DNA from 3 places in the Sutcliffiella sp. FSL R7-0096 genome. Region 3 is predicted to be linked to each of the others. Evidence: riboswitches for the same ligand, from Rfam matches in the RefSeq annotation. Region 3 holds a riboswitch; each other region holds the start of a gene.
What was found. A riboswitch is a leader RNA that binds a small molecule or an ion and turns the genes downstream of it on or off. The one in region 3 is predicted to bind S-adenosylmethionine.
Positions count from the first base shown of each region.

Region 1: linked by a shared signal. The riboswitch ahead of MKY77_RS02945 (YezD family protein) and the one ahead of metE (5-methyltetrahydropteroyltriglutamate--homocysteine S-methyltransferase) in region 3 are both predicted to bind S-adenosylmethionine.
Region 2: linked by a shared signal. The riboswitch ahead of MKY77_RS15980 (sugar ABC transporter substrate-binding protein) and the one ahead of metE (5-methyltetrahydropteroyltriglutamate--homocysteine S-methyltransferase) in region 3 are both predicted to bind S-adenosylmethionine.

Region 1 is NZ_CP152003.1:542,671-552,751, forward strand. Features, by position in the region: gene MKY77_RS02920 (D-alanyl-D-alanine carboxypeptidase family protein) at 1-136, opposite strand, end outside; gene MKY77_RS02925 (hypothetical protein) at 375-908, shown strand; gene MKY77_RS02930 (flotillin family protein) at 921-2,456, shown strand; gene MKY77_RS02935 (diacylglycerol kinase) at 2,735-3,655, shown strand; gene MKY77_RS02940 (hypothetical protein) at 3,787-4,248, shown strand; SAM riboswitch class I at 4,370-4,474, shown strand; gene MKY77_RS02945 (YezD family protein) at 4,532-4,693, shown strand; gene MKY77_RS02950 (phosphoadenylyl-sulfate reductase) at 4,982-5,698, shown strand; gene MKY77_RS02955 (inorganic phosphate transporter) at 5,729-6,802, shown strand; gene MKY77_RS02960 (hypothetical protein) at 6,846-7,028, shown strand; gene sat (sulfate adenylyltransferase) at 7,161-8,312, shown strand; gene cysC (adenylyl-sulfate kinase) at 8,328-8,930, shown strand; gene MKY77_RS02975 (nitrite/sulfite reductase) at 8,946-10,081, shown strand, end outside.
Region 2 is NZ_CP152003.1:3,108,676-3,118,756, forward strand. Features, by position in the region: gene MKY77_RS15970 (ABC transporter permease) at 1-456, opposite strand, end outside; gene MKY77_RS15975 (sugar ABC transporter ATP-binding protein) at 446-1,960, opposite strand; gene MKY77_RS15980 (sugar ABC transporter substrate-binding protein) at 2,021-3,133, opposite strand; SAM riboswitch class I at 3,238-3,343, opposite strand; gene MKY77_RS15985 (hypothetical protein) at 3,462-3,731, opposite strand; gene MKY77_RS15990 (alpha-glucosidase) at 4,349-6,019, opposite strand; gene MKY77_RS15995 (hypothetical protein) at 6,246-7,478, shown strand; gene efp (elongation factor P) at 7,917-8,474, opposite strand; gene MKY77_RS16005 (Xaa-Pro peptidase family protein) at 8,746-9,807, opposite strand; gene aroQ (type II 3-dehydroquinate dehydratase) at 9,813-10,081, opposite strand, start outside.
Region 3 is NZ_CP152003.1:2,982,934-2,993,014, forward strand. Features, by position in the region: gene MKY77_RS15335 (hypothetical protein) at 1-115, shown strand, start outside; gene MKY77_RS15340 (hypothetical protein) at 235-879, opposite strand; gene amyS (alpha-amylase) at 908-2,458, opposite strand; gene MKY77_RS15350 (glycosyl hydrolase family 18 protein) at 2,794-4,308, opposite strand; gene MKY77_RS15355 (hypothetical protein) at 4,452-4,799, shown strand; gene MKY77_RS15360 (BrxA/BrxB family bacilliredoxin) at 4,848-5,285, opposite strand; SAM riboswitch class I at 5,550-5,660, shown strand; cobalamin riboswitch at 5,731-5,923, shown strand; gene metE (5-methyltetrahydropteroyltriglutamate--homocysteine S-methyltransferase) at 6,074-8,371, shown strand; gene meaB (methylmalonyl Co-A mutase-associated GTPase MeaB) at 8,432-9,466, opposite strand; gene scpA (methylmalonyl-CoA mutase) at 9,459-10,081, opposite strand, start outside.

The DNA.
Region 1 (10,081 bases), 2.4 Mb from region 3:
TCATTTGTGGAACCGCCGTTTTAAAGGCATGTGCAGTGCCAACCAACGCTTCCTTTTCCTCTCCTAAACTATCAAAACTTGTACAACCTGCCAAAAGGCTCAAGGTCACGCCACAAATAATTCCTTTTTTTATCATAAGTGATAGTTTTCCCCTTTAGTTTAGTTTATGATGAAATAGGTAGATTTTTGTAAATTCCTACTATTATTTTACACCTATCATCGTCCTAGAAAAAGGTAGAAAAATAGAAATCTTTTTGAAACCTTTAGGAGGAATGACCCGTATATAATAGCGGAAGGAAGTTTTGGAAGGGGGATCAGGATTCCAAAGGTGATTGCCTTCAATACAACAGGAAAGGAAACGATGGCTTATGACGATGTTTGGATTGGACATGATGACGCTCTACTTTTGGTGCCTCATCATCTTTGGCGGCTTGACGCTGATCTATGTTTTATTATCTGATGTGGTGGACGTGATATTTGACGTGTTACCTATTGATCCAGCTCTTATCTTTTCATTCTTTACCGTGTTCGGAGCAACAGGCTATCTGGTTGAAAAGTATTCGCCGCTATCAGGCTTGCTGGTGTTGGCCATTGCCACCGTCCTTGCACTTCTACTAGTCATTTTGCTTCACATCTTTGTTTTTGTACCAATCAAGTCCGCCGATTCCTCACTCGGCTATACAGACGATGACTTAAAAGGAAAGCTTGCAAGAGTCATCATCTCCGTTCCGAAAGATGGGTTCGGGGAAGTCGTACTGAGCATCGGGGGAAGCACCGTTTCACGGTCTGCACAGAGCTTTGAGAACGAGGAAATACCTTATGATACGGAAGTCCTGATCATCGATGTCCAAACCGGGGTGGTCTCTGTCACTCCATACGAAAAGGTTTTAGAAAACTATAATAAATAGGGGGAAGAGAAAATGCCTGAAATCGTAATTATCATTGGTGCCGTCGTCGCACTGATTTTTGTCCTGATTGTCGTTTTCGTAGCACGCTACAAAACAGTCGGTCCAGACGAAGCGCTAATTATCACTGGTAGCTACCTAGGTGGCAAAAATGTCCACACAGACGAAGCAGGAAACAGAATCAAGATTGTACGAGGTGGAGGTGCGTTCATCGTACCGGTATTCCAACAATCTGAACCATTAAGCTTGCTATCTATCAAACTGGATGTGAAAACACCGGAAGTTTACACGGAGCAAGGTGTGCCGGTCATGGCGGACGGAACGGCGATCATCAAGATCGGCAATTCCATCGGCGACATCGCAACAGCTGCAGAGCAATTTTTAGGAAAAAGAAAAGAGGATCTGGAAAACGAAGCGCGTGAAGTACTAGAAGGTCACCTTCGTTCCATCCTAGGTTCCATGACAGTAGAAGAAATCTATAAGAATCGTGAAAAATTCTCGCAAGAAGTACAACGTGTCGCATCCCAGGATTTAGCGAAAATGGGATTGATCATCGTATCTTTCACAATCCGTGACATTCGTGACAGCAACGGATACCTAGAGTCCCTTGGGAAACCACGTATTGCGCAAGTAAAGCGTGACGCAGACATTGCAACAGCGGAAGCGGACAAAGAAACTCGTATCAAGCGTGCGGAAGCGGCAAAAGATGCACAACGCGCAGAGCTTGAGCGTGCGACTGAAATCGCAGAAGCGGAAAAAGAAAATCAAATGAAGGTTGCCGAGTACCGCCGCGAGCAAGACATCGCGAAAGCCCGTGCTGACCAAGCGTATCACTTAGAGGAAGCGCGTGCGAAGCAGGAAGTAACCGAGCAACAGATGCAGATCCAAATCATCGAGCGTCAAAAGCAAATCGAGCTTGAGGAAAAAGAGATCCTGCGTCGTGAGCGTCAATACGACTCCGAAGTCAAGAAAAAAGCCGATGCAGACCGTTACTCTGTTGAGCAAGCTGCATCTGCTGATAAGATGAAGCAAATGGCAGAAGCGGATGCACATAAATATCGCATTGAAGCAATGGCAAAAGCGGAAGCGGAAAAAGTACGTATCGACGGTCTTGCGATTGCCGATGCACAAAGAGCGCAAGGGGAATCCGAAGCAGAAGTCATCCGCCTGAAAGGTCTTGCAGAAGCGGAAGCGAAAGAGAAAATCGCAGAAGCATTCGAGCAGTTCGGTCAAGCGGCTATCCTAGACATGATCATCAAAATGCTTCCTGAATATGCGAAGCAAGTCGCAGCTCCACTTGGCAACATCGACAAGATCACGGTTGTCGACACTGGCAGCAGCGGTGAAAACGGCGGCGCTAACAAGGTTTCTGGCTATGCAACAAACCTGATGTCCACTCTACAGGAATCCCTGAAGGCATCTTCCGGGATTGATGTAAAAGAACTTATCGAAAACTTCTCAGGTAAAGCGAATGTGCGTCACAGCATCGACAGCTTGACCAGCGAAATCGCTACAAGCAAAAAGAGCGAAGAGAAGAAGACAGAAGAATAATTATGAGCTTTAGCCCCCATCTGCAGCTGCTACTTCCGAGAAGTAGTGATGCGGGTGGGGGTTTTGTTTTCGGGAGGATGCTAACCGCATTTCTCGAAATTTTCATTTTAATTGCATATAGCACACCGAATAGGCTAATATGTTATCAGTAGTGGATTACAGGTTCACTACTTAGTGGTATTGGTAAATATAACTATCTTATCAGACAACATAAAGAGCAGGACAAGACATAGATATAAAAGAGGGCTTAGTTAAATATAATTTTAGGATGATGGGAAATGAAACGAGCTAGGGTGATTTATAACCCAACCTCTGGACGTGAGTTATTTAAGAAGCACTTGCCAGAAGTGTTGGTTAGATTAGAAAAGGCTGGTTATGAGACATCATGCCACGCAACAACCGGACATGGAGATGCAACCGTAGCAGCGAGGCTTGCTGTGGAGCGCCGTTATGACCTGGTTGTGGCAGCTGGTGGAGACGGTACGATTAACGAGGTGGTCAACGGGCTTGCCGAACAAGAATACCGACCGCTGCTTGGTGTGATACCAGTCGGAACAACCAATGACTTTGCTAGAGCATTGGACCTTCCACGCGATGATATTTTAGGTTGTGTCGATGTCATTGCAACAGGGGTTCCGATGCCTGTTGATATTGGAAAAGCGAATGACCAGTACTTCATGAACATTGCCGGTGGCGGGAAAATGACCGAGCTATCCTATGAAGTACCGATTAAAATGAAAACGATGCTGGGACAGCTTGCCTACTACCTCAAGGGGATCGAGATGCTTCCTTCCATTCGTCCAACAAACGTAACGATTGAATACGACGGGAAGATTTTCGAAGGCGAAATCATGCTTTTCCTCGTTTCACTTTCCAATTCGGTTGGAGGATTCGAGAAACTCGCACCTGATTCCTGCATGAATGACGGCATGTTTGACATGATCATCCTTAAAAAGGCAAACATCGCCGACTTTATCCGGATTGCCTCATTGGCGCTTCGCGGCGAGCATGTGAAGGATCCGCTTGTCATCTACACCAAAGCCAATCGGGTAAAAGTAAACACGCACGAAAAAATGCAACTTAACCTGGATGGAGAATACGGTGGACTGCTTCCGGGCGAGTTCGTTAACCTATACCGTCATTTAGATGTAATAGTAGCTGAAAAGCGTAAAGAAATCGAAATGGCTAAATGCCAATAGAAATACATTCTAAAATGGTGCCAGACCCCCAAACATGGGATTCTAGCACCATTTTTATTTTCCTATAACGTAGACAAGGAAAAATATGTTAAGGTTTAAGAAGAAGTACGGGGTGTAAAGGGGGAAGTAGCTTGAAGAAAATAGGGGCTTTATTCTGTTTGTTATACCTGTTGACGGCTTGCAGTTTAGAAACACAAAAGGAAGCGGACCCAGTAATGGATATCTCGTCCCTCTCGCTTGGGATGGGGGAAAATGAGTATGGGACGGTTCAATATGTCCGCTACTCCATGATTCTTACATATAGTGAAAATCTAAAAATAAATGAAAAAACGTTGGAGCCTTTACTTGCAGGTTGGATTGAGGAGCGTATGCTTGACCATGAAATTGAGTTGGCGGATGAGATTGGTAACGGCCAGTTAAAGCTGGAAGGAAAAGTGACCTTTGATTCTAACGGCCTGACAAAACGAGATATTATTACCTATGAAAAAATAGAGGAAACCATCCAAGGAGTTATGTTTGAAACAAAAGCTGGAAAGATGTATCAAGCCGTGCTGGTGAAAGATGGAACGAAGCTTAAAAAAATCGGTAAATAAACGGAGTTGGATAGGACCAACTTCCTAAAATCGAAAAAATCCAAAAAAACTGTCAATATCATTGTTGACAATTCATATAAGTATGGTAGGATTAATTTTATTAAAAACAACACAAATGAAACGCTTATCTAGAGCGGCTGAGGGACTGGCCCGTTGAAGCCCGGCAACCTGCGAACAGCAAGGTGCCAATTCCAGCAAAATGGATACCCATTTTGGAAGATAAGGTGCAGGATACATACAATGCGCCTTTCCATAATGGAAGAGGCGTTTTTTATTTGGTGAAATGGAGGCGAGCCAACTGGCACAATCGGAATGGGATGATGTTGTAACTCACTTGGAAAGGATGCTGCAATCAATCAAATTTGGATCTATCACCCTTGTCGTACAGGATGGAAAAGTCATTCAGATAGAAAAAAATGAGAAGGTTCGCCTTCAGAAAAAATAAATATTGCCAGAATACAGTTGGTGATTGGAGCAAAGGGCGAAGACTCCTTCGGGAGGTAGCGCTTAGTGGAGACCCCGCAGGCTTGCCGAGGAGGCTCCACAAGCGCCCCCAGGAAAGCGTAACCCGTTGCGTAAATCACCAACGTGTTTAATGACATTTTAAAAATCAAATAAGCGCTGACCAGACAAACTGGAGGCGGTCTTTTTACATGATGCTTAGCTCGCATGCACAAGCACATATGTAAAGGGGCTGCCTTTTTTCGTTGGGAAAGAAAGGAGCAACAAGAAGATGAACCAGAAAATAACGTATGAAAGTTGGAAGGAGATATCAACAGACTTTGAGGTACATGATCCTTCAAAAGGCGCAAATGCCGTCTTGGAATGGGCTTATCAGGCCTATTCATCAGATGATATCATCTATGCCTCAAGCTTTGGGGCCGAGGCGGTGGTCCTGATCGACCTGATTCAAAGAGTAAAACCGGATGCCCATATTGTGTTTTTAGATACAGATCTGCATTTTCCGGAAACCTATAAGGTCATTGAACAGATAGAAAGTAGATTCCCGGAATTGCAAATCGAAAAAAGGAAGCCAGCGCTAACCTTGGAAGAACAAGCATCAGCGCATGGCACGGCCCTTTGGAAAAGAGATCCTAGCCTCTGCTGCCACATTCGCAAGGTGGAACCGCTAAAAGAAGCGCTCACGCCAAGGAAGGCATGGATATCCGGTCTCAGAAGGGAGCAGTCACCAACCCGGGCCAACACAAACTTCCTGAATCGTGATGATAAGTTCAAAAATATTAAAATCTGTCCGCTCATCCATTGGACATGGGAGGATGTTTGGGATCACATCCGTATCAGGAGGCTTCCTTATAACGAGCTCCATGACCAAGGATATCCAAGCATCGGCTGCTTTCCCTGTACACAGGCAGTCGGCGCAGCCGGAGATTCCCGCGCTGGCCGTTGGGCGGGGAGTGGCAAGACGGAGTGCGGACTGCATACAAACTAAGGTTGTCTGGGAAGTGAAGGAGGAAAAAGCATGTTAGTTACGATGGCCGTCATCGTTGGTCTATTTTTCGCCATGAATATAGGGGCGAGCGGTGCGGCGGCATCCATGGGTATCGCCTATGGATCAGGAGTTGTCAAAAGAAATCTTGCCTTGGTTCTGTGCGGGATTGCGGTATTCTTTGGGGCATGGCTTGGCGGGGGCGAGGTCGTCAAGACGATGGGAAGTGGGATTGTGCCGCAAAGCACCTTTACCGTTGCCATTGCACTGATTGTGATTGCATCTGCGGCTCTATCTTTATTTTTAGCGAATGTGTTTGGCATCCCGCTTTCCACGAGTGAAGTGACGGTCGGTGCAGTCGTCGGTGCCGGAATCGTCTATCAATCTGTCTTTGTCGGAAAGCTCGCCTGGATTGTTTCGTTCTGGCTTTTGACCCCTGTCCTTGCATTCTTGCTTGCAATCGGGGCCACCTGGGTGCTGAAACATAGAGTGATAGATCGGTGGGTTAAATCATCCCGGGCCGTTCCGATATTGTCGGTGCTTGTCGTGGTGATGGGGGTGTTCGAGGCATTCTCGGCAGGGATGAACAATGTAGCTAATGCGGTGGGACCTCTTGTCGGGGCAGGCATCATGAGCACCGGACAAGGAATTCTCTGGGGAGGATTGTTTGTTGCACTTGGCGCACTATTGCTCGGCCAGCGCGTCATGGAAACGAACGGAAAGAAGATTACCAAGCTACGGTTGGAGGAAGGGTGCGTGATTTCGGGCACTGGAGCCGGGATTGTTACGGTGGCCTCAGTGTTTGGAATCCCGGTGCCCCTGACACAGATCACAACGTCTTCGATTATCGGAATCGGCTTTGTGAAGCAAGGGCGTTCGGTTTTGAAGAAGGACATTGTCGTACAGCTGCTCGTTGTGTGGGTGGTATCGCCGGTGTTGTCGATGGTGCTTTCCTATACACTGATTCACTTATTGATCGAGCGGAATGTGTATCCGGTGATTGCGATGATCGGGGTGTTGGTATCGGTGTTCGGGGTGAAGTTTTTGATGCAGCGCTCGGGAGTTGGATCGGGGACGGCGGTTGTGTCGACAGGGAGTAAGGAGTGAGGGGCGGTTGCCGGAAGCTTTTGGCTCGAAGGTGGTGCTTCGGGTGGGACGAAATGTACAAATGTCTGAAGTTTTGGCGAACTTGTCCAAAGATTTGCTGAACTTGTCCGAAATTTCCTCCAACTTGTCCGAAGATTGGCCAAGATTGTCCGAACCAATTTTTCAAGTGTCCGAACACCCAGGTAAACTTGTCCGAACCACGCAATTTGTTGTCCAAACCGCATAGAAAAAAGTACAGAACTTGTCCGAACAAGCGCAATAGTTGTCCGAACGATTTTTTACAGGCAAAAAACACAAGATTTTCTAATTGATTTCATTTAAAAACCAAAATCCATTCAAAAAAGAGAGGTAACCAAAAATGACCCTACCAAAACCACACGGCGGCACACTTGTGCAAGCCTACCAACCAAACTATGACACGACCAATCTAACAAAAGAAATCCAAATAGACGCAATCGCACTTAGTGACTTGGAACTCATCGGAGTCGGGCTTTTCAGTCCGCTCACAGGCTTCCTTAACAAATCCGACTACCAATCTGTCGTCGAAAACCTCCGACTCCGAAACGGCACGGTCTGGTCGGTCCCTGTCACACTGCCCGTCACAAAAGAAGTAGCAAGCACCTTACAACAAGGGGAAACCTATAAGCTTACCCACCAACAGACCACATATGGAGTCATCACCGTTTCGGAATGGTACGAACCGGATCTCCATAAAGAGGCTCATGAAGTATACAAAACGGAGGAACTCGCACATCCCGGGGTCAAGCGGTTATTCGAACGGGGCGACATATACGTGGCGGGGGAAATCAAGCTAACCAAAAAACCAGACAAAGGGGTAGCCCAGGATGTCTGGATCGAGCCAAAAGAAACCCGTGAACTTTTCCAACAAAAAGGCTGGAAAACGGTCGTCGGCTTCCAAACGAGAAATCCTGTCCACCGCGCTCACGAATACATTCAGAAAGCGGCGCTCGAAACAGTGGATGGACTATTCCTTAATCCACTCGTAGGCGAGACAAAATTAGATGATATTCCAGCCGACGTCAGGCTAAGGAGCTACCGGGTGCTTCTTGAAAACTACTATCCAACAGATCGTGTCCAACTTGCAGTCTACCCAGCAGCCATGCGCTATGCCGGACCAAGGGAGGCAATCTTCCATGCCATCGCCAGAAAGAACTTCGGCTGCACCCATTTTATTGTTGGACGTGACCACGCTGGGGTTGGCGATTACTACGGCACCTATGATGCGCAGCATATTTTCCAACAGTTCACAGAAGAGGAGCTTGGTATCAAGCCATTGTTTTTCGAGCATAGCTTCTATTGCACCAAATGCGAGGGCATGGCCTCTGATAAAACATGCCCGCACCCTAAGGAAGACAGGGTCATTTTATCAGGAACGAAGGTGAGGGAGTTGCTGAGAGCCGGGGAACTGCCACCGTCCACCTTCAGCCGAAAAGAAGTCATCGAAGTCCTGATCGACGGTTTACAACAACAGAAATCAGCTGCCGTATAAGGGGGAAATAAAAAAATGAGCTCAAAAGCGACAAACATCACTTGGCATGAACAGACCATCACAAAAGAGGAGCGCCGTGCACAGAATGGGCATGGCAGCTGCGTCCTCTGGTTCACCGGACTCTCGGGATCTGGTAAATCGACCATTGCAAACGCAGTCTCCACGGAACTATACCGCCAAAGTATTAACGAGTATGTGCTGGATGGAGACAATGTCCGCCATGGACTCAACAAGGACCTAGGATTTTCAGACGCGGACCGGAATGAAAACATTCGACGCATCGGTGAGGTGGCAAAACTTTTCGTAGATAGCGGAAAGATTGTCACCACTGCATTCATCTCACCGTTCCGATCTGACAGGGATCAAGTGAGGGCGTTGTTTGAGGAAGGTGAGTTCATTGAAGTGTTCGTGGACTGCCCGTTGGAGGAATGTGAAAAAAGAGATCCGAAAGAGCTGTACAAAAAAGCAAGACGCGGGGAAATAAAGGACTTCACCGGCATTGATTCCCCGTACGAAGAGCCGCCCCAAGCGGAACTCACGATACATTCCAATAAGCTGACGGTGGAAGAAGCCGTCAACACGATACTCAAATACTTAAGAGATCAAAAGATTATTTAAAAGGGGGAAACACTCATGGCATATATAAAGCATTGGGCCGACAACGAAAAGCTCAACAAGACGGAAAAAGCAAAACTGGAGAAGGATGGCCTCAGGATCCTTGATGACATCCCGCACTACGCCAAGAATGGATTTGATTCCATCCCTAAAGATCAGTGGGACCTATTCAAATGGGCAGGACTTTACCTGCAACGACCGAAAGAGGACGGCTACTTCATGATGCGGGTTAATGTGCCATCCGGTATCCTAACCAAGCCTCAAGTGGAAGCGTTGGCAGGGATTGCGCGCGATTATGGCAGGGGCGTTTTTGACATCACCACAAGGCAGGCGATTCAATTCCACTGGTTGGAAATCGAACAGATTCCGGACATCTTCAACCGCTTGGAAGCGGTGGGGCTATCAAGTGCAGGGGCGTGTGGGGACATCACTCGTACCATAGTCGGCAATCCGATCGCCGGCCTTGATCCAGACGAGCTTTTTGATACAACGGACATTGTAAAAGAAGTCTATGATTTCTTCCAGAAGAATGAGGACTTCTCTAACCTGCCGCGAAAATACAAGATGTCCATCAGCGCCAATACGAAAAATGCATCGAATGCGGAAATCAACTGTGTTTCCTTTACACCGGCGACTAAGACGATAGATGGAGAGGAAAAGCATGGTTTTCATCTTAAAGTTGGTGGAGGGCTCTCCTCCAGGCCATTTCTGGCAGAGACGATTGATGTGTTTGTGGAACCGGAAAAGACGCTTGAAATCGCGATTGCGGTCACCACGATCTTCCGTGATTTCGGTTACCGGGAGAAGCGCCATCTTGCACGCCTGAAGTTTTTGATTGCTGATTGGGGACCGGAAAAATTTAAGGAGAAGCTGCTAGAGTACACCGGCCCACTACCTTCCAAAGGCGAAGAGCCGAAAGAGGAGTGGAATGCAGGCTACTTCTACGGCATCCATGACCAGAAGCAGGAGGGATTGAAGTTCCTCGGCTTCAACGTACCGGTCGGACGCTTAGATTCCGAAGAAGTGTTCGAGCTTGCGAGAATATCGGAAAAATACGGAAATGGGGAGATTAGAACCTGTAACTCTCAGAATCTCATCATCCCGAACATTCCAGCTGAAAATGTGGAAACGTTGCTCAAGGAACCGATTTTTGA
Region 2 (10,081 bases), 130 kb from region 3:
CGTATAGGTCAAAGCGATGCCTTGGATGATGAACATGGTCGCAAGTGTCATCAGCATATCAGGAATTTTCAGCTTTACTATCATGAAAGAGTTGAAAGCCCCTACTATCAGTGCTGCTGCTATTGCCGAAAAAATTGCCACTGCTGTATTTTGTGAAAACCAGACAAACATGGAGATAACGATGGCATTGGAAAGGGAAGCAACAGACCCAACAGATAAGTCAAAGCCATTCACTGTCAGGGATATGGTGATGCCAATCGCGATAATCGTAACGATCGATATGGACCTTAAGATATTGATGACATTATTTGATTGGATGAATGCTGGATTTACAAAGGCAAACACGGCAATTAATACAAAAATGGTGATGATGGTCCCGTATTTGTATAGAAAATCGAACAATTCAAAACGGAAGACCGGTTTCGCATTGTCTTGTACTGGTATGTCAGTTTTCATTACTTAGTCCCCCTGTTGAGAAATATAAAAGCTCTTGCTCGTCTGTTTCTGCGGTGGAAAGCTCTTTAGTAACCTCGCCGTCGTAAAGGACATACACCCTATTGGTCAATCCAACTATCTCAGAAAGTTCAGATGAAGCGTAAATGATGGCCTTACCGCTTTTCGCTAGGGCGGCGATCAGTTCAAAAATGTCCCGTTTTGCGCCAACATCGACCCCTTTTGTCGGCTCATCAAAAATATAGATTTCCGCATCAGAGACCAGCCATTTACCGATGGCGATCTTTTGCTGATTCCCTCCTGAAAGGGTGTGGACACTTGTTTCGGCTGATGGTGTTTTAATTCCCAATGCTTGGATGATTTCCTTAGATTTGCTTTTCTGTGCTTTTTTATCAAGGAAATGCAGAGCCTTCGTGAATGCGTGAAGATTGGCGGAAATCAAATTAGCTTGTACGGATTCATGGAGGATGAGACCTTCTTTTCTCCTTTCTTCTGGAACAAATGCCAGTCCGTTTTGTACCGCAATGTGAGGGCTTTTTACTTTAATCGTATTTCCTTTGATTCTTATGGTCCCTGTCGTTTTAGATGATCCAAACAATGCCTTGCACAGCTCCGTTTTTCCCGCTCCAACAAGTCCAGCTATCCCAACAACTTCCCCTGCTTTTACATGGAGGCTTACATCTTTTACTATAGTTTGGTCGCTGAATCCTTCTACTTCTAGCAGAGTCTCACCTATGGTTGGATTGTATTCCGGAAACTGCTGCTCCAGTTTCTGACCGAGCATCCACTCGACTATCTTTTCCGGTGTCAGGTTTGCCACCATATCCCGGTTTACCACTTGTCCATTTCTCATAATGGTTATTTCATCACAGATTTTCACAATTTCAGGAATCCGGTGGGAGATGAAGATGATCCCCACCCCTTCCTCTTTCAATCTCTTGATGACGGAAAACAGTTTTTCTGTCTCCCTGTTGCTAAGAGGTGCTGTTGGTTCATCTAAAATCAAAAACTTACAATCTGTTGAAATGGCTCTTGCTAAGAGGACAGTTTGCTTCTCCGCTAATGTCAGCGAGCTTACCAGCCGTTTGGTAGAGATATTACTATTCAACTTCTCCAATTGTGCGGCTGCTTTCTTATGTACATTTTTCCAATGGATCCACTGCTTGCTACCAGCGTGCTGCACCGTCTCTTGCAACATGATATTTTCTGCAACTGTGAGAGTTGGTATTAACGCCGCATCCACTTCCTGATAAACGATTTGCATTCCTGCTTGTTGGGAGTCAGTTGGATTAGAAATTGAAAGTTGCTTTCCTCCGAGTTTGATTTCCCCGCTAAAATGATCGTACGCTCCAGACAGCACTTTCATCAACGTCGATTTCCCAGCACCATTGGCGCCGATTAAGGCATGCACACGCCCAGGTTTTGCGGTAAATGTCACCTGGTCCAGTGCTTTCACCCCAGGAAATTCTATGGATATATCTATCATTTCAAGTATTGTGTTTGTCATTCTGCTCCCCCTTTCTTTAAACATACAAACACTCCCTCCTGATGAAGAGAGTGTAGTCTATTATTTTTTGTAATGCTCTTTCAATGTGTTCATCCACTCTTCTAGAAAAGCGTCCGACTCTCCCCAACCCTCCACAACAGATGAGAGGTTGCCCATGTTTACGGCTTCGCTTGATTTTTGTAGCTCTTCTTGAGAGATTAAGGAAGCTTCCAAGTCATAAGTTTGCGGAGTTTCTTCGTCGGCAAGTTTTTTTGCTAGCAATCTAAGGTTTACCGCACCAATCAATTTCGGGTCCACAGCGGCAGTGTATTTCCACGGACTTCCTTCCGTACCGATTTCCTGTAGGTCCGCATTGGAAACATCAATGCCGTAAATCTTGATTTCTTCTCTGCCAGCCTCTTTCAACGCACGCGCTGCTCCAACTGCGAATGCATCCCATGTGGCAAAGATTGCATCAATGCTTCCTTTAGGGTGCTTGTTCAACATTGCCGCAACCGCGTTCTGTGTTTGAACGGAAGTATCTGCCGCAGCAACTCCAAAGCGTTCCACTTCGTTCAGACCTGGATTATTGTCTAACGTTTCTTTGTACACATTGTTACGTCGAACCATTGGCGGGAATCCGTCTACCCACAGATACACCACATTTGCTTCCCCGTTGAAATCGTTAACGAGTTGGTCAAGTGCTAATTTTGCCAGCTCCTCATCATCTTGAGAAGTTAATGTAACTCCTTCAATGTTTGCAAGATCTCCATTGGAATCGAATGTCACCACTTCTTTGCCACTGTCGACAAGCTGCTGGACACCTTCCACTGTTGCCGCATCATCACCGTGTGAAATAATCACCCCGTCATAATCTTGGTTAACAGTCTGATTAATTGCATCATGGAATTTGGCACTGTCACCATTTGCAGTGAATACATCCACTGTAAACCCAAGGGACTCCCCTTCCTCTTTCGCTCCAGCTAAAAATTGAGCCGTATGATCATCCCCGCCAATTTTTCGGATTACCTTAATTTTTGCACCTTCTCCATTTGCAAACTGTTCTGGTACATTTTCAATCGGCCCCTTTGGCTTACTGCTTGCAGCAGTGTCACCTCCACCACTGCACCCTGTCAATAATAAAGTCGCTGTTGTTAATGCCACTATTCCTTTTTTTATAAAGTTTCTGCTCATAATTTCCGCTCTCCTTTTTTTGCTTTATTGCTTTAATAAAATAAAAAAACCTCTCCAAGAAAGAGAGGTTTGAGCGCTAAATGAAATCAAATAGACTTGTCCCTCTCTTATCTTTCAAAACATCACTGTTTTGCAGGATTTAGCACCAATTCCAAATGGAACGGTTGCTGGGCGTCATAGGGCCAGTCCCTCTGCCACTCTTGATAAGAGATCGAAATATTTAGTTTATTAAAAGAATTAAGTATTACTTTACTGCCTTAAAGGAGAAGTGTCAATGGTTTTTTTTATATTTTTTAATGGATATTAAAAGTAGCAGGTATTTTGTAAATTAATGTCCACCATCTTCCCCTCCGTCTTCACTGTCTTCTCCACTATCACTATCTGCTTCCTCAGTATTCTCAAAAAAATCATTAATCTTATCAACTATGCCTTGCTTATGAGGATTGTCTGTATTCATATGGTGAGCATGGATAAAACTCTCTATAGTGAAAATTTGTACCGCCTCTTGTTTACGCCTACCAATAAAGAAAAAATAAATACTAATGATCATTAATATTAACAATACAAATATGATTGACAGCCATACAATTGTACTCAATATTCTGCCCCCTTATTTTCCAAATAGGGAAAAAGATAAAGACTAGTTATTTCATTAAGAGAAATGGATTACCAAAGAGGTAATTACGATAATATATGTGCCAGGCTGTCTTAATAGTAAACAAAATGGTAATTTAATGTGGAACAAGCCCGATTGGTTTTCACTTCTCGTTCCAATCTTCATGACATAGACGTGCTCATAAGGCTGATGAGGACCTCTTTCTTACCACCTTCACGAAACTGACGTCCTCATAAGGTCGATGAAGACCTCTCTCTTCACATTTCTACCAAACCGACGTCCTCATAAGGTTGATGAAGACCTCTTTCTTCACATTTCTACCAAACCGACGTCCTCATAAGGTTGATGAAGACCTCTTTCTTCTCCTCATCACCAAACTGACGTCTTCATAAGGCCAATGAGGACCTCCCTCTTTCCTTCCTTACCAAACTGACGTTCTCATAGGGTTGATGAAGACCTCTCACATTAGATTTTATCGAATCAGAGGTCTTCATCATCATCGCCGCCTAGAAAATTCGTTACCTTCCTCCTACCTAAAACTCTTCTCCTACCAAAAAAGAAAAGCCCCACCCAAATTGGTGAGGCTTTCCCAGCATATATTATTTCGCTACCACATAAACACGAGTTTCATAAGGCTTCAATGTCAGCTCAGACACATCTTCATGTGCAGCAACTTCATAGTTTTGAAGACGAAGGTCTGCAGAATCCACCTCAAGGCCATCAAGCTCTACATTTACTTCTTCTTCACTCAAGTTACATAATACAACCGCCACTTTGTTATCAAGTGTTCTTGTATAACCGTAAACTTGTGTATCATCTTCAAGAATCAGATTATATTCACCATAGACAAATACCTCTTCTTCTTTACGGATTTTGATCATGTCGCGATAAAAGCTTAATACGGAATCCGGGTCATTCCATTGCTTCTCCACATTGATGGTTTTGTAGTTTTCATTCACGCCCATCCATGGAGTGCCCGTTGTGAACCCTCCGTTTGACTCGTCGTTCCATTGCATTGGAGTACGGGAGTTGTCACGGCCTTTAGCCCAGATGATTTCCATCACTTTTTGAGCTTGCTCCTCTCCTTTAGCACTCTCAATGTCATAAAGATTTTTCATTCCAACATCATCATAATCGTTAATGCTGTCAAACTTCACATTCGTCATCCCAAGTTCTTGACCTTGGTAGATGAAAGGAGTTCCTTGCATTAAGAAATACAATGCACCAAGGGATTTTGCACTTTCTACTAGGTATTCTGTATCGTTACCCCATGTAGAAACAGAACGAGCTTGGTCATGGTTTTCAAGGAATAAAGCATTCCATCCATTTCCTTCCAAACCTTTTTGCCATTTCGTCAATGTCTTTTTCAGTTGAAGAAGGTCTACTCCGCCTTCTGTTCCTTTTTCCCAAAGACCAAGATGTTCAAATTGGAAGATCATATTAAACTTCCCGTTCTCTTCGCCAACCCACTCATCTGCTTGGTTCAGCTTCACACCATTTGCTTCCCCGACAGTCATGATGTCGTAGCGCGCAAACGTTTGCTCTTTCAATTCCTCAAGATGCTTTTGAATACCTTCTACATTCATCATGTAATCAAAAGATGGAACATAATCTAATCCTTTTGGATTAGGCAGATCTGGGAATCCAGGCTCTTTTTTGATATGAGAAATAGCATCCACACGGAATCCGTCAATCCCTTTATCCAACCACCAGTTGATCATATCGTACAAGGCAAAGCGAACGTCTTTATTTTCCCAGTTTAAGTCTGGCTGTTCTGTAGCAAAGATATGCATGTAATACTGGCCAGTCTTCTCATCCAGCTTCCAAGCTGGACCATTGAAAATACTTTCCCAGTTGTTTGGCTCCTTGCCGTCTTTCCCATCTTTCCAAATGTACCAATCGCGTTTTGGATTGTCCTTAGAAGATGCTGATTCAATGAACCATTCATGCTGATCAGAAGTATGATTGATTACCAAATCAATGATAAGCTTCATGTCGCGGTTATGCACTTCTTCTAGTAACTCATCGAAATCCGCCATGTTCCCGAAGTCTTCCATGATATCTTGATAATCACTGATATCGTAGCCATTATCCACATTCGGAGACTTATACATCGGACAGATCCAAATAACATCTATACCCATATCTTTTAAATAATCTAGTTTAGAAATAACTCCTCGTAAATCACCAATACCGTCCCCATTGGAATCCATGAAACTTCTAGGATATACCTGATAGGCAACTGCTTCTTTCCACCATATCTTTTTCAATCATGATACACTCCCTTATTAACTACACTCTACTATGATAACGGTTGCATTTTATTGCGTAACCGTTTGCACAAATCTTTAAAAAAATATAACCTGGAATAATTCCACTACTTTACTATACCATCTTTTTCACTAATTTCAACTTAAATTCTGATTTTGTTTTATTCATGAAATGAACGTAGATGGTAACACTAACTGTTAGGAATATTTTAGGAGGTTTCGAACCATGAAATATTTATGGATTTGTTTGCTAGTCATCATGATTATATTCACCCCTAACGCTACTTTTGCCGCAGCAAATGACCAACCAACAGCAGCTTTTACAAGATACCACTCGTTATGGCTCTTTGATGGCAAAGAGGAGAGAGCCATACATGAAAACATTAATGTAGGGAATTTCAGCTGGTCTTTTGATGGGAAATGGCTCGTTTATGAAGCAAGACAGATAGATAAAGAATCAGAAGAACCAGAGATATGGTTATATAACACAGAAACCAACAGTTCCACTAAGCTCAAAATCGCTGGTCATGATCCCCTATGGAACCCGGTTGACCATACGTTTGCATTCTTGACTGGATCCATCCTGTGTGTAGTGGAGCTCTCTTCCGGTACGCCGATTATTCATCAACTTACTGGAGGTGTATCTAATTTTACTTGGGACGGGAATGGAGTCAATTTAATTGCTTCAGCAAGTGCGGCATTATTTCCTGACGGATGGAGCCACCCTAGACTTTACGAAGTTCATTGGGGTATAGAAAAAGAAGAGCATGAAATGGATGTAAAAGTCACCCCTCTCCACACCATTGGATCTCCCCTGAAGTATGATGACATCTCTATACTATCGGTGGATGTAGAAAACTTTTCCTGGTCACATGATGGGAAAAGCTTAGCAATGGTGGTCGCGCCGACTGCTTCGTGGTCTGCAGACAGCAACATGCTCAGTGTGTATGTGAAAGAAAACAAACTTTTCATACCACTTGGGGAGATCTTGCTTGATCCCAATTGGATAAAATGGGCGCCAACCAAACCTCTTCTAGCCTCTATTCAGGGTGGTGGTCGCATGACAGCCGGCGTCAAAAACAAAGTTCTAACGACTAGCACCATAATTCCTAATTATAAAAAGACACATACGCCAAAAGGGTATGCGGATGTAGACTTCGACTGGGTGGATGATGAAAGAATTGTGGTGGCACGGGGACGAGAAACCAGTGAGAGTTCGAAAGAATTTAAGTCGTCATTGTATTTGGTGGCGTTGAAGGAAAAAGAAGCTGTGAAGATTTCTGAACCACCAGTGGGTTCTTCTGATCGTGAGCCTGTAGTGTTGAATAAAGGCACTTCGTTGGCTTGGGTTCGGGAAGATGCAGATGGAAGAAGGCATATTTGGTGGAGTAAGTCAGATGGTACGGACGGACGTATGCTTGTGGAGAATGTGTTTAATGTGGTTTGGTTTGGTAAGTAGGGTGGTTGTTTTTAGGGTGAGTTTTGTGATGGGTTACTTAAGATAAGTAGGAGCTGTGGAGTTACATTGTTCGGCATGCTTATTTACCTCTATTTTTATGAAAGACGGGTTCAAACAGTGCATTTTTGGGGTGCTAAAAAGGTTCGGACAATTATCGGGTGGGTTTGGACATTTTCCAGGTAGAAAAATAGAGTGTTCGGACAATTGGATAAGGATATTCGGACAAGAATTTCCAAGGTCTGGACATTTCAAAATTTGGTTCGGACATTTGTGGCCAATCTTCGGACAAGATCGCAAAATCTTTGGACAACTTTTCAAAAACTTCGGACAAGTCCAGCAAATCTTTGGACATTTACTTAATTCAGCCTTAAACGTCACCACCGAACATAAAAAAGAAAAAATCCCGCCACCAAAGCGGGATTTTCACTTTCTCTAAAATTACGCTCTTGAAACGTAAGAAGCGTCAGTTGTATTGATGATCAATACGTCTCCTTCATTTACGAAGAACGGTACGTTAACTGTCACACCAGTTTCCATAACTGCTGGCTTAGATCCGCCGGAAGCTGTGTCGCCTTTGATTCCAGGCTCTGTTTCAGCTACTTTTAGTTCTACTGTATTTGGAAGCTCGACACCAAGCGTCTCACTTTGGTACATCATGATGGCAACTTCCATGTTTTCTTTCAAGAACTTCAATTCGTATTCGATTTGAGCTGATGGAAGTTCCAGCTGGTCATAGGATTCGTTGTCCATGAATACGTGCATGTCTCCATTTGCATAAAGGTATTGCATTTTGCGGTTGTCTATCTGTGCTTTTGCTACTTTTTCACCAGCACGGAACGTTTTTTCTTGGATGGCACCATTACGTAGGTTACGTAATTTAGAACGTACGAATGCTGCTCCTTTTCCTGGCTTAACGTGTTGGAAATCCATTACACGCCAAATGCCGTTGTCTACTTCGATTGTTAAACCTGTACGAAAATCGTTTACTGAAATCATTTATTAGTTCCTCCTAAAGCTATGTAAAATAATGCCCTAAACGTATTGTATCCTTGAGTGCCTTACTCTAGTCTACACGACGTAAGATACACTTTTACTAGATGACTTTGTTATAACAACGCTGTTGATTTCCACACGTAAGGCTCGCTTTCCTAGGGGCTGACGTAAGCCTCCTCGGCTTCGCCTGCGGGATCTCCACCTAGCGCTATCCCCCTAAGGAGTCTTCGCCTGTCGTTCCAATCAACAGCTTTGATATATCCTTTAACAATGTTTACAAAATAATAAGTTCTTTTGTAGAGAAGGAAAGTGTTTCGTTACCTGTTTCTGTAACGATTGTATCGTCTTCGATACGCACTCCGCCTAATCCAGCAACATAAATGCCAGGTTCTACTGTTACAATCATTCCCGGTTCTAAAACGGTTTCTGATTTCACAGATAAAGAAGGACCTTCATGCACTTCCATTCCAAGTCCATGACCAGTAGAATGTCCGAAGTACTCCCCATACCCTTTTTCTGTAATGTAATCACGTGTCAGTGCATCAGCTTCACGGCCTGTCATGCCTGCCTTGATGCCTCTCATGCCTCGTAACTGTGCTTCCAATACGATATCATAGATGGTTTTCAGCTCTTCGCTTGGTTCTCCGACAGCAAGTGTTCTTGTAATATCAGAGTTGTAGCCTTTGTAATAAGCTCCAAAATCAAGGGTTACAAATTCGCCTTTTCCAATCACTTTATCTGAAGCAACACCATGTGGTAGGGCTGAGCGGTAACCGGAAGCCACAATGATATCAAAGGATGAGGAAACGGCGCCTTGCTTTCTCATGAAGAATTCCAACTCATTGGAGACATCCAATTCAGTCAGACCTGGCTTGATGTATGTAAGAATATGTTCAAAAGCTGCGTCAGCAATCTGTGTAGCTTCCTTTAATATCTTAATCTCTTGTTCACTCTTAATCAAGCGTAACTTTTCAATAACGCCTGAAACAGGGACAAGATCCGATTTGATGGTTGTTTTGTAATTTAAATATGTTGAAAAAGTAACATGGTCCTGTTCAAAGCCAAGCTTTGTTATTCCAAGGTCTTTCACTACATTTGCAATTTCCTCTACTAGTCCACCTTTATGCTGGACGATATCAAATCCTTCACACTGTTTGGCTGCTTGTTCGGTGTAACGGAAGTCAGTGATGAATACAGCTTTATCTTCTGCAACTACTGCCACTCCTGCTGAACCGGTGAAACCGGTGATGTATTGGCGGTTCTTTCCGCTTGTAATCAGTAATGCATCAATGCCTGAAGCTTGAAAGCTCTCTCTAAGTTTTGTTAATTTTGTCATCTTGCCTATTCCCCCTTGTTCTGATTCAATAAAGCTAGTAGTGCCAGTTCATAACCATAAAAGCCAAGCCCCACTATCTGGCCTGCTGTTACAGGTGCGGTGACGGATGTATGTCTGAATTCTTCCCGCTTATGTATGTTGGAAATGTGCACTTCCATTACCGGTACAGATATGCTTGCGATGGCATCACGTATCGCATAACTGTAATGGGTAAAGGCGCCTGGGTTTATTACAATCCCGTCATAACGGTCTTCCGCATCGTGAAGCTTATCAA
Region 3 (10,081 bases):
TCAGCTTTCATCTCAGCAGGCAGTCAGTATTGATGTACTTGTTGATGTTTCAAAAAAGGTAAAACAAAACATGGGGATACTTCAAGAGCAAGTGGAACGAGGTACAATCTCGTAAACTAAAATACACGTATATGGAAATACGTGTATTTTAGTTTTGTAGAGATTACTACAGAGTTAATATGAATAGCAAGAACCGTAACAACCACCGATTTCTTGACCACTAATAACAACATTCTACATTGGACGAGGAACTTGATCCCATAGCTTATAATAGCGAAGAAAGTTATCGTCTCTGAAAGAAGTATTGCATTCCAATAGTTCAACATAGAAGAACCAGTCTTGGGTTAAGCTTTCCTCCTTAAGAACAATACTGTATTCCCAAATCTCATTTTTACTATATGGGATATATTCTTTAAATGTAGCTTCCGTCAAAGTGGATTGATTTCCATTAAAGCAAACAAACCGAACGTTTTTCTTGTTGGACGAAGGCTTAACTAAAATCGTTCCGGTAAGATTGTCATGATGTAGGTATAATTGTTGATGCTTAATTTTTGTATTTTCCATGATAGTTTCTCCATGTCTCCCCCCAATATAATAAGCATCCGTCATATAGGAAGAAGAAAAGCTAAATCGAAAAGAAAAACCTTCTGAGGCCAATCCAGACTGTTTTACTATAAAGTCCACAAACTTAACGACTTCAAAATTATCCATTACTATTTCTTTTGTACAAGGAATGGATCTATCATCCCCACCTAAAGAGTAGTTTATCATCAGTTGCTCGTAATCCATTGTGCTATGCATCCTCACATAGCCCTCTAATTTACACAGGGTATATGAATGATCCATAAGGTCTGCATGGAGCAGCGTAATGTTCACCATATAGAACCCCTTCCCTCTTATCCAACCTTTATTGCTTCACCCAAACCGAAACGGACCCTCCATTAACAGAGAAATTACCCCATCCGTCTGCATTAATTGTGACGGTGCCTGTTCTATTTCCGGTAATATCTCTCCAAACTTGTCCCGCTTTATTTTCCCCCACATACATCCATTTGTTACCACCTGGACCATCTGACATAATGGTGGCAAGGCCTGAATTTGGATGGGAGCTATTTCCCTCTCTTGTCCAACCGATAATATCATGATGATCAAAGTAATCATGCTGCGTTCCATAGGCAAAAGTTTGACGTGCCTGCAGAAGAGGGTCTATTTTAGATTTCATAGCCGGAACACCATGGGTTGGGATACCGTAGTAATCCCCATAAAATACGGAAGGATAACCTTGTTCCCTTGTCAGAACCAATGCATATGCAAGGGGTTTAAACCATTGTTGAACAAAGGATTCCAATGCTTCCCCGGGCTGAGAATCATGGTTATCAACAAATGTAACTGCATGTGTTGGATGTTTTTGCACGACAGAACCATTTAGAATATTTCTCATATCATAATACCCACCGCTATTAGATGCATTGTACAAATTATAGTGGAGAGGAACATCAAACACCGAGTGATTCCAATTTGTTTTATTCAAATAGTTTTCAATTGCACCAAGGTCATTTTTCCAAAACTCAGCTACTGCAAACATCGGTTTACCTGTGGTGTTACGCACATGTGTAAGCCAATCTCTCGTAAAGCTATATTTTATATGTTTCACTGCATCTATTCTAAATCCATCAAGGTTCAGTGTATTCGTATACCACACTCCCCAGTTTCTAAGTTCATTTATTACTTCTGGGTGATCCATATCCACGTCTGCATACATAAGATAGTCATAGTTGCCATTCTCTGTATCTACTTCCCAGTCCCAGGCCTTGCCTGTTCCCCTGAATTTATATATTTTGTTTTGAAGCTGGCGTGACTGATCCCAATCTGTCCCATCAAAATGATACCAGCGCCACTTAAAGCTGGAATGGTTATTTCCTCTTCCAGGAAAATCAAACTTTGTCCACGCTTCTATTGCATACTCTCCTGAGGTTTCCTGGTTTCGGTTGCTCCGATTCACTTCTACCGCATTTACAATTTCCGTACCATCTGCTCCACCTTTATGATTCATGACGACATCACCATATACCTGAATGCCGTTATTTTTTAAAGATGTCACGGCAGCCTGCAGCTGGTTGCGTGTTCCATATTTTGTACGAACCGTCCCCTTCTGGTTAAACTCTCCAAGATCATATAAATCATAGGCTCCATAACCTACATCATTCTGGGAAGTCCCCTTCCATGCAGGTGGAATCCATACAGCTGTTATCCCTTTACTCTTTAAGTTAGCTGCGTCATCCCTCAACCTGTTCCAATGATTCCCGTCATTTGGCAAATACCATTCGAAATATTGCATCATAGTACCATTTGTTCCATTATGATGGGCTTGCGCTGGTTCAGTTGTATACGGAAACAGAACAGCTACAGCTAAAAGTATTGTTAAAAATACACTTATAATACGTTTTTCGTGTTTCATAAATTACCCCTCTCCCCTTTTTGTGCAAACGCTTTCATATTAAACCAAAAAAATATGTTTCTGTTACTATCACTTCCTAACTCTCTCTTTTTCATTGAGCAAGCGTTAGCATTTTCCCATAGGTGATAATTCCAAATTTATATTAACACGATGATTTTTAACTGCGCAACCGTTTTCTTTTTATTCTGAAAATAATAAACCTTTTTTCCTATCAGTTTTACTTACAAGAAATCAGTAAATGTATAACCACGATTTCTTGTACAATAAAAAAAACGCCCCTTTGGAGCGTTTTTTGTGTAAAAACTTAAAGCATTAATTTCTGCAGCTATTCTTTTTTATCTACTCAATTCTGTATATATTCGTTCCAATAATACTCTATCAGGATCTTGACTTAATTCCCACATCATCGCTCCACCAAGTCCATTAGTTTTCAGAAATTCGGTTTTTTTTACTATCGATTCTTCATCATCATAACTGATGAACGTATTGCCATCATAAAGAATCGGTACCTCTGTATCTTCTAACCAGTAACGTTCAAAGCCGTTCTTATTGATGTAATCCGAATAAAGCTTGGAATAGCTAAACGATGTACCTCCATTGAACGACTGATACAAGCCGTTGTTAGCAGCATCTGCATCATGGAACACCCTACCGTAAAAAGGCAATCCCATAACAAGCTTATCTGCCGGCACACCACTTTCCATATAGGTTTCTATGCCGTCTTGCACACTCCATTGCCAACTGAACGCACTATTAGGATCTGGATACAATGGCGCATTCAAACCGGTTAATTCATCCCATTCCCCATTGATGTCATAGGTCATCAACTGAATATAATCGACATATCGATGAAGTTCCGATAGCTCCATGTTTGCTGCGTGAGACTTACTCGCCCCTGCAGCAATTGTTAACAAATACTCTTTACCATCCTTCTTTTCTTGCTCGTTCAAGGTTTCCCTAATCTTTTTAAGTAAAAGTGTATAATTACGCTTATCCTCAGGCCGGTTCACATTATCAGGATGTCCCCCACTTACCGGGTACTCCCAGTCCAAATCGACTCCATCAAAACCATGTTCTAACATAAATAGTCGAACACTTTCTGCAAACCTGGCTCTAGACTCTTCTGAAGCTGCAGCGTCGGAGAAATTCTTCGACCAAGTCCATCCGCCAACAGAAATCATCGTTTTTAAATGGGGGTGCTGCTTCTTTAGCTGTTGTAGTTGCTTGAAGTTTTCATGATCGGTTGCTGGGTCGCCCACTACTATTTTTCCATCTTCTGATATATTAGCAAATGCGTAGTTGATATGTGTTAATTTGCTTGCATCAATGTCGGTGACGTGGAATCCGGAATAACTGGCCCATCCGGCATAATAGCCGACCATTTTATATTCTGCGTCCATTTCTTCTTGATTTTCCACAGTGACTTTTTTCGTTGCTTCCGCCTTTTGTCCAGCGCTATCATATACAACGACTTTAAGTATCTGCTCCCCGTTTTCTACCCAGGGATCGGTTGCCCAATTGATAGTGTAAGGCGCTTCTGTCTTTTCGCCGATTAAGTAATCTCCATTACTAGAATAAAATTCAACCTTACTTATTTCGTTGTCATCCTTTGCTTCTACAAGAAGCTCCACATCACCACTGACAACCGAATCTTCCTTCTCTTCAGGAGAATGGCTGAAGCTAGTAATCTCGGGTGGGTTGTCTACCACTTTCTCCACTGCTTCTGATTCCTTTTCTGTAGGTAAATTAGTAGTTACTGTTTTAGTAGAAGTTGTCCAATATATAGCTATTGTACTTACTATAACAAGGAGAACCAAAATATATAATATACGCTTCCGTCTAAGTTGCATGTTCTTTAACTTCCTCCTATTACACTGCCTACCTATTATTGTAATATGCATGAGATGGAGGATGTAGCGGTAAATATTAGTGAAGGATTTCCCATAAAGTGGTATGATAAGATTGATTTCAGAATATGGAGGTAGGTGGATTTATGGGGAAAGCTAAGTGGATCACCATCATTATTTTTTCATTCTTACTATCTGCCTGTACACCCAACGAGTCTATTTCATTAGAAGGAAGCTTGCCACCTCTCCCAACAGTGTCTATTGATGGGAATGAAGTAAATATATACCGTGGCGATTATTGTTGGTTTGTATGCACTGATGATGAATCCATTGTTGAAAAAGTCAAAACCAAAAAACATTCCCAAGTCGCTAAGAATTCCCCCATATCCATTGGGTTTGCTTCTGAACTAAAACAGGATAGAATAATACTATTGAGCAAGGGACAAGATGAATTAGCACTAAGTGAACATCCACTTGTCCTGGAAGTAAAATAAAAAGAGTGCCGGTTCCATCAATGGGACCGGCACTCTTCTAATTAACTCTTAAAGCTCTTCACAATGATCTTCAAAATACCCTTGTAGCTTTGTGATAACTGACATTGGCGCATGGCCTTCGATTTCGTGTCTTTCTACCATCGTTACAATTTCACCATCTTTTAATAAGGCAAAAGAAGGAGAGGATGGTGGGTAACCTTCGAAATATTCACGTGCTTTCTCCGTCGCTTCTTTATCTTGCCCAGCGAACACAGTAACCAAGTGTGTTGGACGCTTGTCATAATGCACCGCATGCGTTGCAGCTGGACGAGCGATGCCGCCTGCACAACCGCAAACAGAGTTCACCATTACAAGTGTCGTCCCTTTACGCGCAAATGCTTCTTCTACATCTTCAACCGTTCTAAGTTGCTCATATCCAGCGTTATCCATCTCTTCTCTGGCAGTTCGAACAACATCATTCATAAACATATTAAAATCGATATTCATGTTGTATCACCTCAAGTTTTAAACTACTCTTATCATACCAATTTTTTTCAAATAAAAAAACAAAAAAGGTTTATTTTCTATACGGGCGGGTATTATATCACTAACATCTAGATATCCATACCCCTATACTCCCTAGATGAAGGAAAGTGATATGCTCACTTTCCTTTTTTTGTTTCAATCCATTACTTCTTAAAATTATCTTTGACAGTGTGGATTTGTCATGCTAGTATGATTATTAATTCTAAATTAATCAAATATTTAACACTCTTATTAAGAGAGGCGGAGGGACTGGCCCATTGATGCCCAGCAACCATTCAATACTTTGATTGAAAAGGTGCTAAATCCTGCATAGCTATTTGCTGTGAGTGATAAGAGAGGATTTTATTACACAGCCTCTCTATTTATTAGAGAGGCTTTTTAAATTATTTGATGATTATACTAAAACTTCATATCAAATGCATTAGGTGCTGAGCAAGTGATTCGCTCGGCTAAAAGGGAAGCCCGGTGTAATTCCGGCACGGTCCCGCCACTGTGATGGGGAGCGACTTATCAAAAATCCACTGTTTCATTTTGAAATGGGAAGGGATAAGAAGCAATGAACCTAAGTCAGGATACCTGCCTATTGTATGCGCTTGTACTCTACGAGGTTATAGAGGGGAGTGAGGAATACGTGTTGAGGATACCAGAATGTCTCAACTCTAGTTAAGTGTGCGTATGAATCTCCCTTTTTTTAAAAAAGGGAGATTTTTTAGTTGTAGACAAAATCACAATAAACAAGGAGAGATAAAATGACTAACACTTTAAGTTCAAATCTTGGATATCCACGAATTGGGGAAAAACGCGAATGGAAAAAGTCTCTTGAACAATTTTGGGCAGGTAATTTAGATAAAGATGTGTTTGTGAGACAAATGAAGGAATTACGCCTTCAATTTCTGAAAAAGCAAAAGGATCTAGGCATCGATTTAATCCCCACCGGTGACTTCAGTCTATATGACCATGTACTTGACACAGCAGTGATGTTTGGCCTTGTGCCCAAGCGATTTGAATACCAAGGTGGTACGGTGCCCCTGCAGACCTATTTCGCTATAGCCAGAGGTGCAGAAAATGCGGTTGCATCTGAAATGACTAAATGGTTTAACACAAATTATCACTATATTGTTCCTGAGTTGGAGGATGCTCTTCCCTGCTTAGTGGAAAACCGCCCCCTTCAATATTATAAGGAAGCTAAACAAAAGCTCGGAATTAAAGGAAAGCCCGTGATCTTAGGCCCTATCTCCTTTGTAAAATTGGCCAAAGGCTATGATAAAAGTCAGTTTCAAGCAGTTGTTGAGCGATTTATTCCTTTATATGCAGAGATTTTAAGAGAATTGCAGGAGGAAGATGTAGAATGGGTGCAAATCGATGAACCGATTCTATCTACAACCATCTCTACAGAAGAAATTGCATTATTTCACGATGTCTATCAAAAACTGTATGAAGCAGCACCATCTCTAAATGTGATACTACAAACCTACTTTGAAGGAGTAGATCACTATAAAGAAATAATTTCTCTTCCTGTAAAAGGAATAGGTCTGGATTTTGTACATGATCAAGGTCAAAATCTTGCTGCACTAAAGAGGGACGGGTTTCCAAAAGATAAAGTCCTTGCAGCGGGTATCATTGATGGTCGTAATATTTGGCGTACAGACCTTGAAGATACTTTTTCCATTCTGGAAGAGATTTCAAAGGTAGTAACGGAAAGCAATCTTATTGTGCAACCTTCTTCAAGCTTATTACACGTGCCTGTCACGGTGCAAAATGAAGAAACAATTGATGATTCATTAAAAGGTGCACTCTCATTTGCTGATGAAAAATTAAAAGAAGTAGCAGTGCTTGCAAAAGGTTTTCAAGATGGAAAAGAAACCATCCAGGATGAAATTGCATCATCCGCCAGGGCGATTCAAACATTAAAAAGTTATTCCAGCCGTAATAATATCGAGGTCCAAAAAAAGATTCGTAATTTAAATGATTATAAAGCTGAACGCAGATCTACATATGGTGTTCGCCAAAAATTGCAAGAAGATGCTTTTCAGTTACCGCTTTTACCGACTACGACGATTGGCAGCTTCCCTCAAACACAGGAAGTAATAAAACAAAGGCAAAAATGGAGAAAATCTAATTTAACTGACTTTGAATATGGAGAATTCATAGAGTCTGAAATAAAAAAGTGGATTCACATCCAAGAGGAAATCGACCTTGATGTTTTAGTGCACGGAGAGTTCGAACGAACCGATATGGTGGAATATTTCGGAGAAAAATTAGCTGGTTTTCAGTTTACGAAATTTGGTTGGGTTCAGTCGTATGGATCAAGATGCGTAAAACCGCCAATCATTTTTGGTGATGTCTCATTCCAAGCCCCAATGACCATAAAAGAAACTTTATTTGCCCAATCATTGACTGACAAGCCAGTAAAAGGAATGCTGACCGGACCTATTACCATATTAAACTGGTCTTTTGTTCGAAATGATATTCCACGGGATGATGTGGCAAACCAAATAGCACTTTCTCTTCGGAAAGAGGTAGAGTTCCTTGAAGGAAATGGTATTAGGATGATTCAAGTGGATGAACCAGCTCTTCGTGAAGGTCTTCCATTGAAAAAGGAAAAATGGGATGCCTATTTAAATGCAGCGGTTTATTCGTTCAAACTTGCAACATCTTCAGTCCAGGATGAAACACAAATCCATACTCATATGTGTTATTCGGATTTTGAAGATATTATCGATGCGATAAAAGCACTCGATGCCGATGTTATCTCCATAGAAACCTCCAGAAGTCATGGCTCACTCATCCATTCTTTTGAGGAAAATACGTATGACAATGGCATAGGACTTGGGGTATATGACATTCATAGTCCAAGGGTCCCTCATCTAGATGAGATAAGGAGCAACATTGACCGAGCCCTTCAAGTGCTTGACCCAAAGCAGTTCTGGATCAATCCGGATTGTGGTTTAAAGACTCGCGGTTTGGAAGAGACGGTCGCTTCCCTTAAAGTGATGGTTCAAGCTGCCAAACAAACTAGAGAAAGTCTGTTGGTTAAAGAGCGATAACCGAATAAAAGAAAAGGAATGCGAGAGTTATTTTGCAATCTCGCATTCCTATTTGAATAATCATCTTCCCTTTTCATTTCTCTTATAAATTTGCATCAGTCTATTCACACCTGCTGAGACAGAGAGCTCGTCCGTACTTATCTGCTTTTCTATCAGAGGTAAATTTGATGTGATATCTTCATCCCCAAAGAAAAGCATTTCTAGCTGGTCCTTTAAAGAAGTGTAGAACCAGCTCCGTTTTTGTTCTTTTCTCCTATATTCGAACTGCTCTGAAGCTTTGGTCACCTCAACAAATTTGTTAATCAGTTTCCATGTATGATCAATTCCCTGATTATGCAGCGCCGAACATGTAAATGCCTTCGTTTCCCATCCTTCTGTTGCAGGCTGAAGGAAATGAAGGATTTGTCTATATTCATGTGCGGTCCTCTCGGCTCTTGCTTTATTATCTCCATCCGCTTTGTTCACCACAATCGAATCAACAAGCTCCATAATGCCCTTTTTCATTCCTTGCAGCTCATCGCCTGCACCTGTTAGAACAAGCAGTAAAAAGAAATCTACCATATCTCGCACAATGGCTTCGCTCTGTCCGACTCCAACAGTCTCCACTAAAATCACATCATACCCTGCTGCTTCACATAAAAGAATGCTTTCCCTTGTCTTTCGATGAACTCCACCTAATGTGCCACTTGAAGGGGAGGGACGGATGAACGCCTGCGGATGCCTTGCGAGTTGTTCCATCCTCGTTTTGTCCCCTAGGATACTACCACCTGTCTTGGAACTGCTCGGATCAACTGCAAGCACGGCCACTTTATGGCCCTGCTCGCACAAATACAACCCGAATGCTTCAATAAAGGTGCTCTTTCCTGCACCTGGTACACCGCTTATTCCTATTCGAACAGAGTGCCCAGTGGATGGCATAATCTCCTGAATGATTTCCTGACTTTTATGAAAATGTCGTGTTGCATTGCTTTCCACAAGCGTGATGGCTTGAGCAAGGTCAGAACGGACTCCTTTATGGATACCTGAAATGATATCCGCTGTACTCCGCTCTTCCTTTTTAAGCACCTTTTTTCGAGGTTTGCGCTCTTTACTCATGCGTCTCTTCCACTTCCTCATAACCAAGGCGTTCGTAGATTTCCTCCAGGACCTTTTCGGCCGCCCTCGGGATGACCGTTCCAGGTCCGAAAATAGCCGAAGCGCCTTTACTATATAGGAATTCATAATCCTGTGCTGGAATTACCCCCCCAATTACAACGATGATGTCTTCGCGGTTCAACTTCTTTAACTCCTCTACGAGTTGTGGAAGAAGTGTTTTATGCCCGGCAGCAAGGGAACTGATACCGATAACGTGCACGTCATTTTCCACTGCTTGCAGCGCTGTTTCTGCTGGTGTTTGAAAAAGAGGCCCGATATCCACATCAAATCCAAGGTCGGCGAACGCGGTGGAAATGACTTTTGCCCCTCTGTCATGACCATCCTGACCCATTTTAGCGATCATGATCCTTGGTCTTCTTCCTTCGAGCTCTAGGAATTCCTCAATCTTATCCTTCACGGCCTTCATCTCCTCCTCATTGGAGAATTCACTGCTGTACACGCCGCTGATAGAACGGATGACAGCACGATGGCGATTGGCTACCTTTTCAATGGCATCAGATATTTCTCCCAGACTTGCACGCACGCGGGCAGCATCCACGGCTAGCTCCAGCAGAT